2 regions of the Ancylobacter sp. SL191 genome follow, and region 2 is predicted to be linked to the other one. Evidence: riboswitches for the same ligand, from Rfam matches in the RefSeq annotation. Region 2 holds a riboswitch; the other holds the start of a gene.
The links. Region 2 has a riboswitch for cobalamin ahead of OU996_RS00090 (ribonucleoside-diphosphate reductase subunit alpha). Riboswitches for the same ligand answer to the same signal wherever they lie in the genome.
Positions count from the first base shown of each region.

Region 1: it holds a riboswitch for cobalamin, as region 2 does, so the genes downstream of both, OU996_RS02870 (ABC transporter substrate-binding protein) here and OU996_RS00090 (ribonucleoside-diphosphate reductase subunit alpha) in region 2, are expected to answer to the same signal.

Region 1 is NZ_CP113056.1:647,417-652,291, reverse strand. Features, by position in the region: gene OU996_RS02875 (FecCD family ABC transporter permease) at 1-495, opposite strand, end outside; gene OU996_RS02870 (ABC transporter substrate-binding protein) at 492-1,541, opposite strand; cobalamin riboswitch at 1,648-1,860, opposite strand; gene OU996_RS02865 (ABC transporter permease subunit) at 2,014-2,832, opposite strand; gene OU996_RS02860 (ABC transporter permease) at 2,832-3,737, opposite strand; gene OU996_RS02855 (ABC transporter ATP-binding protein) at 3,748-4,875, opposite strand, start outside.
Region 2 is NZ_CP113056.1:16,534-21,408, reverse strand. Features, by position in the region: gene OU996_RS00095 (ribonucleotide-diphosphate reductase subunit beta) at 1-324, opposite strand, end outside; gene OU996_RS00090 (ribonucleoside-diphosphate reductase subunit alpha) at 348-3,215, opposite strand; cobalamin riboswitch at 3,326-3,539, opposite strand; gene OU996_RS00085 (hypothetical protein) at 3,822-4,730, shown strand.

The sequences.
Region 1 (4,875 bases), 630 kb from region 2:
GACGCCGGCCAGGATCACCCGGTCGCTCGCCCCGCCGGCCCCGGCGGCCAGCAGGCCGACAAGGCCGAGCGCGGCCACCGAGCCGAGAAAGGCGCCGCCGGACACGCCGAGCGTCGCCCCGCCAAGACCGAGGATCATTACGCAGACCGCCCCGGTGGAGGCGCCGGCCGAGACGCCGAGAATATAGGGCTCGGCCAGCGGGTTGCGCAGCAGCGCCTGCAGGATGGCGCCCGAGAGCGCCAGCGCGCCGCCGCACAGCGCGGCCATCAGCGCCCGGCTCAGCCGGTACTCGAAGATCACCCCCTGCTGGATCGCCCCGACCGGAAAGCCGAGATCGAACAGCCCGTTGCCGAGCGCCTTGAGGGCGACGGAAAGCGGGATCGGCATCTCGCCGACGCTCACCGCCAGCGCGACGGCGAGCACCAGCGCGATGGCGGCGAGGCCGGCGACGGCAATCCGCGCCGGCCAGTTAGGCCCTACGACCAGGTGGCTCAATGGCTGAGACCGAAGCCCTGCACCGCCGTGGCGATGGCTTCCAGACCGTCCACCGTGTCCATGCCGGGCCGCGTGGCGCCGACATCGACGATGACGATGCGGTTGTTCTTCACCGCGGCGAGCTGGCTGGCGACCGGGTCTGTCGCGAGGAAGTTCAGCTTGGCCTCGATGGCGTCGGCGGGGAAGCGGCGGCGGTCCATCTTCACCAGCACCAGAACGTCGGGATCGCTGGCGGCGATGGTCTCCCAGCCAACCAGCGGCCATTCCTCCTCGGTGGTGATGATGTTGCGCGCGCCGATCTCGGCCATCAGATAGGCCGGCACGCCGTTCTTGCCGGCGAGGAAGGCGTCGCCCTTGATGTCCTTGCTGGAGAACCAGACGGCCATGGAGACGTTCTTGGCCTTCAGCGCCGCCACCGACGCGACCGCCGCCGCCTCGCGGGCCTTGAGTTCCGCGATGAGCGCGTCCGCCCGGTCGGCGACGTCGAAGATGGCGCCGAATTCGCGGATGTTCCGGTAGAGCAGCTCGGTCGTGTACATCTGCGTGCGCACGCCGTCGCCGGCTCCGCTATTGTCCTTGCCAACGCAGTCGGTGGGCGAGACATAGACCGGCACCTTCACCGCATCGAAGCGGCTGCGCTTGCCGATGATGCCGTTGGGGCCGATGTGCCATTCATACATGGCGACGACGAGGTCCGGCTCCTGACCGACCACCGCCTCGAAGCTCGGATCATTGTCGGCGAGGCGCTTCACCTTGGCGTTCACCGCCTCATAGGGTTTGGCGACCGGGCTGAACCACAGCGCGCTGGCGACCACGCGGTCGCCGAGGCCGAGGGCGTAGAGGATTTCGGTCTGCGCCTGGCCGATGCTGACGACGCGCTGCGGGGCGTGGTCGATCACCACCTTGGCTCCGCAATTCTCCAGCGTCAGCGGGTAGGTGGTGCCGGCCATGCCCGTCTCGGGCAGGCCGAGGCCGGCGAGAAGGCCGAGCGCCAGAAGGCCGCCCCGCAGGGACTGGCGGAAAAGGTTGGTATTCGTTCTGAACATGTTGTCGCTTCCTGGTCAGGAAGACGAGCCGCGCAAAGGGCACCAGCGCCCGCGCGGCCTTTCGGGCCCGCGCATGGCCAGCAACCTTCGGAGCACCCCGCCCGAATGGTGGTTCGCGATTCGAGGCAGGTCTCCTGGCTCGCGGGTCAACGCTGGCTCCACCCGGCCTTCCCGGCGCGTGCGCGCCAGTGGACGATGGGTGGAGGGCTCGCCGCTTACAGTTGCGGGGGCAGCCCCGGTCTTGGCGCAGAGCGCCGCACCGGGTTCCCTCTTAGCTCCGGGCGCGAACACCCGGAGAACCTCGATCGGGTCGATCTGACACGGAGAGGGGGCGCATCGTCAAGCACCCCTAGGCTGGTGCCTCCCCACCCGCGTCACATCGCCGACGCGACCGAGGGGACGCTATCCTAAAAGATATAATGTATCAATAGCGCGCCGCCGTCTCAGTTAGTGTTGAGCGACGCGGCGGTCCTTATCCCGCCGCCGCCAGCCGCTCCGCCTTCTGGCGCTCGATCTCCTGCCGCTTGGTCAGGATGGAGGCGAAGATCACCACCACGGTGACGATGCCGATGAGGATGGTGCAGGCGGCGTTGATCTCCGGCGTCACGCCGAGGCGCACCTGGGAATAGATGCGCATGGGCAGCGTGGTCGCGCCGGGGCCGGTGGTGAAGCTGGCGATGACCAGATCGTCCAGCGACAGGGTGAAGGCCAGCATCCAGCCGGACACCACCGCCGGCAGGATGATCGGCAGGGTGATGACGAAAAAGGTCTTGAAGGGCGGGCAGCCGAGATCGAGCGCGGCTTCCTCCAGCGAGCGGTCGAAGGTCACGAGGCGCGACTGCACCACCACCGAGACGAAGCACATGGTGAAGGTGATGTGCGCCAGCGTGATGGTCCAGAAGCCGCGGTCGATGCTGACGGCCACGAAGAGCAGCAGCAGCGACAGGCCGGTGATGACTTCCGGCATCACCAGCGGCGCATAGACCATGCCGGAGAACAGCGTGCGGCCATAGAAGCGCCCGTAGCGGGTGAGCGCGATGGCCGCCAGCGTGCCGAGCACGGTAGCGACGCTCGCGGTGATGAAGGCGACGCGCAGCGTCACCCAGGCGGCGTCGAGCAGCTGCTGGTTCTGGAACAGCTGGACGTACCAGTGGGTCGAGAAGCCCGCCCACACCGTCACCATGCGCGAGGCGTTGAAGGAGTAGATCACCAAGAGCAGGATCGGCAGATAGAGAAAGGCGAAGCCGAGCACGATGGAGGTGACGTTGAACCAGGAGAGGCCTTTTCTCATCAACGCTTCTCCATCTCGCGGGCCTGGACGTTCTGGTAGAACACGATGGGGATCACCAGCACCATCAGGAGCAGCACCGCCACCGCCGAGGACACCGTCCAGGAGCGGTTCACCGAGAACTCCGTCCACAGCACCTTGCCGATCATCAGCGTGTCGGAGCCGCCCAGCAGGTCGGGGATGACGAACTCGCCCACCGCCGGGATGAAGCAGAGCAGGCAGCCGGCGAACACGCCCGGCAGCGAGAGCGGCCAGGTGATCTTCCAGAAGGCGGCGAAGGGCGGGCAGCCAAGATCCGCGGCGGCTTCCAGGAGCGTCTCGTCCATCTTCTCCAGCGCCGAATAGAGCGGCAGGATCATGAAAGGCAGGTAGGAATAGACGATGCCGATATAGACCGCGGTGTCGGTGGCGAGGATCTGCAGCGGCTCGTCGATCAGCCCGAGCGCGAACAGAAGCTGGTTGAGCAGCCCTTCCGGCGACAGGATGCCGATCCACGCATAGACGCGGATGAGGAAGGAGGTCCAGAACGGCAGGATCACCAGCATCAGCAGCGTCGGGCGGATGGATTTCGGCGCCCGCGCCATGGCGTAGGCGATGGGATAGCCGACCATCAGCAGCAGCACGGTCGAGATGCCGGCGATCCAGAGGCTGGAGCCATAGGCCTCGATGAAGTCATTGTCCCAGCTCAGCACATAGCCGTAATTGTCGAAGGACAGCTCGCTGAAGGCGTCCTTGAAGGCGTCCCATCCGGCCGCGAGGTCGAAGGTGGGCACATAGGGCGGCTGGGCGATGGCGTCCTGCGACAGGCTGATCTTGAAGACGATCAGGAAGGGGACGAGGAACAGCGCCACGAGCCAGAGATAGGGGATGGCGAGAACCAGCCAGCGCCCCCTTGCCTTGTCCGCCATGATCGTCCCCTCAGCTCGTCAGCACCACGCCGGCATCCGGCGCGAAGGAGACATAGACCTTGTCCTCCCAGGAGATCGGCCGCTCGACCATGCGGGTGAGGTTGGGCTTCGCCGCCTTCACGCGCTGACCATTGGGCAACTCCACATGGTAGATCGACAGGTCGCCGAGATAGCCGATGTCCCAGATCGTGCCGGTGAGGCAGTTCACCGTGGGATCGGCCGGCGGGTCGAGCTCGACGCGCAGCTTCTCCGGGCGGAACGCCAGCGACACGCTGTCGCCGACGCGGGCCGGGCACTCCTGCGCCACCTTGAAGCGCATGTCGGGGGCGGAGGGGCAGCGCAGCGTGATGAGGTGCGGCTCGATCGCTTCCACCGTCGCGTCGAGGATGTTCACGTCGCCGACGAACTCCGCGACATAGCGCGAGGCCGGCTGCTCATACATCACCGCCGGCGGGGAGACCTGCACCAGCTTGCCATGGTTCATCACCGCGATGCGGTCGGCCACGGTCATGGCCTCTTCCTGATCGTGGGTCACGATCAGGAAGGTCATGCCGAGCTCCATCTGGATGTCCATGAGCTCGAACTGGGTCTCCTCGCGCAGCTTCTTGTCGAGCGCGCCGAGTGGCTCGTCGAGCAGCAGCACCTTCGGGCGCTTGGCGAGCGAGCGGGCCAGCGCGACGCGCTGGCGCTGGCCGCCGGAGAGCTGGTGCGGCTTGCGCTTGGCGAACTGGCTGAGCTTGACCAGCTTCAGCATCTCCTCGACGCGGTGCGCCACCGCGTCCTTGGCCATGCCGTCCTGGCGCAGGCCGAAGGCGATGTTGTCCCACACGTTCATGTGCGGGAACAGCGCGTAGGACTGGAACATCATGTTGACCGGCCGCTTATAGGGCGGCGTGCCGACGAGATCGTGCCCGGCGAGGGTGATCTGGCCGCTGGTCGGCTCCTCGAAGCCGGCGAGCATGCGCATCAGCGTGGTCTTGCCGCAGCCGGACGGGCCGAGCAGGGCGAAGAATTCGCGCTCGTAAATGTCGAGCGAGAGATTGTCGATCGCCACGAACTCGCCGAAGCGCTTGGTCACGTTCTGGTAGCGGATGAGCGGGGTGGCCTGCGGGTCGGTCCAGGGGGCGAATTTTCGGCG
Region 2 (4,875 bases):
GAAGAAGCCGAGATTGCGCTTCAGCATGCGCCGCTCATCCTCGGTGAGGCCGTCGCGCGACTTCCACAGCGCGATGTCGGCCTGCATGGAGACCTCGGTCGGCATCCAGTGATTGTTGCAGCCGGCGAGGTACTTCTCCCACGCCCATTTGTACTTGAGCGGGAGAAGCTGGTTCACGTCGGCCCGTGCATTGATCATGCGCTTTTCATCCACCGTGACGCGGGCGGCGCCGCGTTCGATCGCGCCGAGCCCCTTCGCATCGGCGGCGGGCGGCACGAAGGCGGGGTGAAGCGTGGCAGGCTTGGTGTCGGACCAGTCGAGCATGGGTATGTGTCCTTCTTCGCTGCTCACTGGCAGGCTTCGCAGTCGGGATCGTTGATGGAGCACGCGTTGCCGAAGACGGTTTCCGGCACCCGGATCGGCGCAACGGAAACGACAGCCGAGACCGCATTGAGCTTGCCGTCCGTCCCCTTGAGCGTCGATTTCTCGACATGGGTGGCCGAGCGCGAACGCAGGTAATAGGTGGTCTTAAGCCCGCGCTTCCAGGCGAGTCGATAGGTCTCGTCGAGCTTGCGGCCCGAAGGATTGGCGACATAGAGGTTTAGCGATTGCGACTGGTCGATCCATTTCTGCCGGCGTGCCGCCGCTTCGATCAGCCAAACAGCATCGATCTCAAAAGCGGTGGCGTAAAGCGTCTTGAGATCGTCCGGGATGCGGTCGATGGCATTGATGCTGCCATCGTAATATTTGAGGTCGGACACCATCACCTCATCCCACAGGCCGCGGCTTTTCAGGTCGCGCACGAGGAACTCGTTCACCACGGTGAAGTCGCCGGACATGTTCGATTTGACGAAGAGGTTCTGGTAGGCCGGCTCGATCGACTGCGACACGCCGCAAATATTGGAGATGGTCGCGGTCGGGGCGATCGCCATGGTGTTGGAATGGCGCATGCCGGTCGTCGTCACCCGCGCGCGAAGCCCCTCCCAATCGAGTGTCGTCGAGCGGTCGAGGTCGAGCGCGCCGCGCGCCTCGGCGAGTAGTTCGATACTGTCGATCGGAAGCACGCCCTGTGACCAGAGCGAGCCCTCGAACGAGGGGTAGCGTCCGCGCTCAGCGGCCAGATCCACCGAGGCGGAGATGGCGTGGAAGCTCACCGCCTCCATGCTTTCGTCGGCGAAGCGCACGGCGGCGTCGGAGCCGTAAGCGATACGCAACGCGTGCAGCGCATCCTGAAAGCCCATGATGCCGAGGCCGACGGGGCGGTGCCTCAGGTTGGAGCGCCGGGTCTCCGGGATCGTGTAGAAGTTGATGTCGATGACGTTGTCGAGCATGCGCATCGCCGTCGCAATGGTGCGCGACAGATGCGCATGGTCGAGCCCGTCCGGCGTGATGTGCGCAACCAGGTTGACCGAGCCGAGATTGCAGACCGCCACCTCGTCATGCGACGTGTTCAGCGTGATCTCGGTGCACAGATTGGACGAATGCACCACGCCGACATGGCCCTGCGGCGAGCGGATGTTGCACGGATCCTTGAAGGTGATCCAGGGGTGCCCGGTCTCGAACAGCATCGTCAGCATGCGACGCCACAGGTCGAGCGCCCGCACCTGCCGGAACACCTGCATCTCGCCACGCGCGGCCCTCGCCTCATAGGCCTCATAGGCGACCTTGAAGGCGGGGCCGGTGAGGTCGTGAAGGTCCGGCGTCTCGTCGGGCGAGAACAGGGTCCACACCCCGTCCGCCTCCACCCGCTCCAGAAACAGGTCCGGCACCCAATTGGCAGTGTTCATGTCATGGGTGCGGCGGCGGTCGTCGCCGGTGTTCTTTCGCAGGTCGAGGAATTCCTCGATGTCGACATGCCAGGTTTCGAGATAGGCGCAGACCGCGCCCTTGCGCTTGCCGCCCTGGTTGACCGCGATGGCGGTGTCGTTGGCCACTTTCAGGAACGGCACGACGCCCTGGCTCTCGCCATTGGTGCCCTTGATGTGCGCGCCCAATCCCCGCACCTGCGTCCAGTCATTGCCGAGCCCGCCGGAATATTTGGCCAGCAGCGCGTTGTCCTTGATCGCCTTGAAGATGCCGTCGAGATCATCCGCCACCGTGGTGAGGAAGCAGGAGGCAAGCTGCGCGCGCGGTGTGCCGGCATTGAACAGGGTCGGCGTCGAGGCCATGAAGTCGAAGGAGGACAGAAGCCGGTAGAACTCGATGGCCCGTGCCTCGCGGTCGACCTCGCGCAAGGCGAGCCCCATGGCGACGCGCATGAAGAAGGCCTGCGGCAGCTCGAAGCGGGTGCCGCGCGCATGCAGGAAATAGCGGTCATAGAGCGTCTGCAGGCCGAGATAGTCGAATTGCAGGTCGCGCTCCGGCAGTAGGGCTACGACAAGCCGCTCGATATCGAACCGGGCCAGTTCCGGGTCGATCCGCTCTTCCTCGATGCCGCGGGCGAGATAGGCGCGGAAATAGTCGCCATAGCGCTCGGCCATCTCCGCCTGCGTCGCCTGATCGGGCCGTCCGGCGAGGAAGCTCAGCGCCTCGCGGCGCAGCTTGTCGAGCAGCAGCCGAGCGGACACCCTGGCATAGTTCGGTTCGCGCTCGATCAGAGTGCGGGCGGCGAGGATCGGCGCCAGCGCGATCTCGTCCTGGCTGATGCCGTCATAAAGATTGCGGCGGGTCTCGACGAGGATGGCGGCGGCGGAGACATCGTCCAACCCCTGCGCCGCCTCGCCGATGACAGCTTCCAGCCGCGCGGCGTCGAGCGGCACGCGGGCGCCGTCCGCCCTGGTCATGGACAGGGACGGCACAAGCGGCGCCGCGACCTTGACCGCCGCCCGCTCGCGCGCCCGCTCCTCGCGGTACAGCACATAGGCGCGGGCGACCTTGTGGTGTTCCCCGCGCATCAGCGCGAGTTCGACCTGATCCTGCACATCCTCGATATGGAAGGTGCGGCCTGTATCGGCGCGGCGGGTGAGACCGGCGACGATCTGCGAGGTGAGGTCCGCGACGATGTCGTGCACGCGACGCGAGGCCGCGGCGCTGGAACCCTCGACCGCAAGAAACGCCTTGGTCAGCGCGACGGCGATCTTCGACGCATCGAAGGGCGTCACCGCGCCATTGCGGCGGATGAGCTGGAAGCCTGGCGTGCTGGCATGGTCCGCCGCAGGCGCGGAGAACGGATGAGGCCGGTCGGTCACCGGCACGGCATCGGAAACGAGAGACATCGGCGAACCCCAATCAGGATTGGGGGCAAAGGCCGAGCGACGCATCGGCGCGGCCGACGGCATAAATCACCGGCGGACGCGCGAACGCACCACCGGGACACCCCGCCCAGGGACGACTATGTTGCTACGGCAGGTCTCCTGGCTCGCGGGTCACCGCCTTTCGTCCGGCCTTCCCGGAACTCTCGTTCCAGTGACGCTGAATGGACGACAGGCTCGCCGCTTACAGTTGCGGGGGCAGCGCCGGCATCGCCTCATAAGGCTCACCGGCTTCCCTCTTAGCCCCTGAACCAAACGACTCAGGGGACCGAAGCGTCAACATATAGGCATCGGCGCCCAAAGTTGGTCAACATATGGTTTCAGTGTCGTATCTCGATTGAGGAGGGATTTGTCGAAACTGAAAGATCCAAGCCCTGAACTCATCGGCCAGCGACCGGCATCGTGGAGTGCCCCGCCACATGGATTGGGCATATCTGCCGCCGCTGGGATCTCACGCTGTTCGATGATGGGGCGGCGCGTTTGAACGAGCTGGCCTGCTGCGCGTGCATTGGCCTTTTAGGATCGATAGTATCTCGCCCACCTCATTGAGGAGCGCGCGCGAGGGGAACTATGGTGAGCGCCATCCGGCTCGTGTTGTCGGCAGACGAGATTCTCGCCCATCCGCATTTCAGGATGTCGCGAGACATTTATATCCGCGAAATGCTCGACCTGCACGAGAACCAGCCGGCGGATAACCGGTTGCTGATCGATGGCGGGACCGCGTCCATCTTCTTCAATGTCATCATCATGGACGCGGGCTACCGCCCCGATGTGCGCTCCACCTGGCCGACCATGCAGCTGCTGAAAAGTCGGATGGAGGCCCTTGGTATGGCAAGCGGCCGTCGCACCCATGATATTGTGCGCCGACTTATCGATCGAGAATATATCACGACCTTTCCAGCTCAACGCGACAGACGCAGCACTTTGATTGCGCCCACTGAAAAGATGCTGGCCCACGACCAGCGCTCGCTGATTGTTTATTTTCATCCATTGCATGCAATGTTCCCCCACCCTGGATATCCCGAGCCGATGCGACGGGATCCGGCCTTTCATCGCGCGGCTCGGGAAGTGAGCGTCGCGTTTCTGGCGCATGCGCAGCAGTTCATCCTGGCGAATCCGGTGATTACGTTCTTTCTGCCGCGTCAGGCCGGCCATATGATCCTGACCAAGCTCATGCATCTGTGCAGCGATCAGGACGATCATGGGGTGCCGAAGGTGTCGTTCGTTAGGATCGGCGACAGCTTCGGGGTGTCGCGCACCCATGTCCGCAAGTTGCTGCGGGAGGCGGAGAGCCTGGGCTTTGTCCGGCTGTTGGGAAACAGTGTCGCCGTCACCCCGGCCTGCCGCGCCGGCTTCGAGCGGTTCCTGGCCGATACCATGGCCGGCAATGATCTCGTCTACCGGATGGCCATGGAAAAACTGGTTTCAACGGATGCCGCCAGTGCGCAATCTATAGATGCGGCCATAGCGGGCCTCTAGTTAGGCGCGAAATAAAGCGTCGGCCGTGCCGCCTGGATCAGCCTCCTGAAGGGCTGGTATCTCAGAACCGGCGGAAATTGCTTCCCCACTTCCGAGAATATGCAGGCGAAAAGTTCCGTAACACTTCCGGAACGGCGCTTCTAAT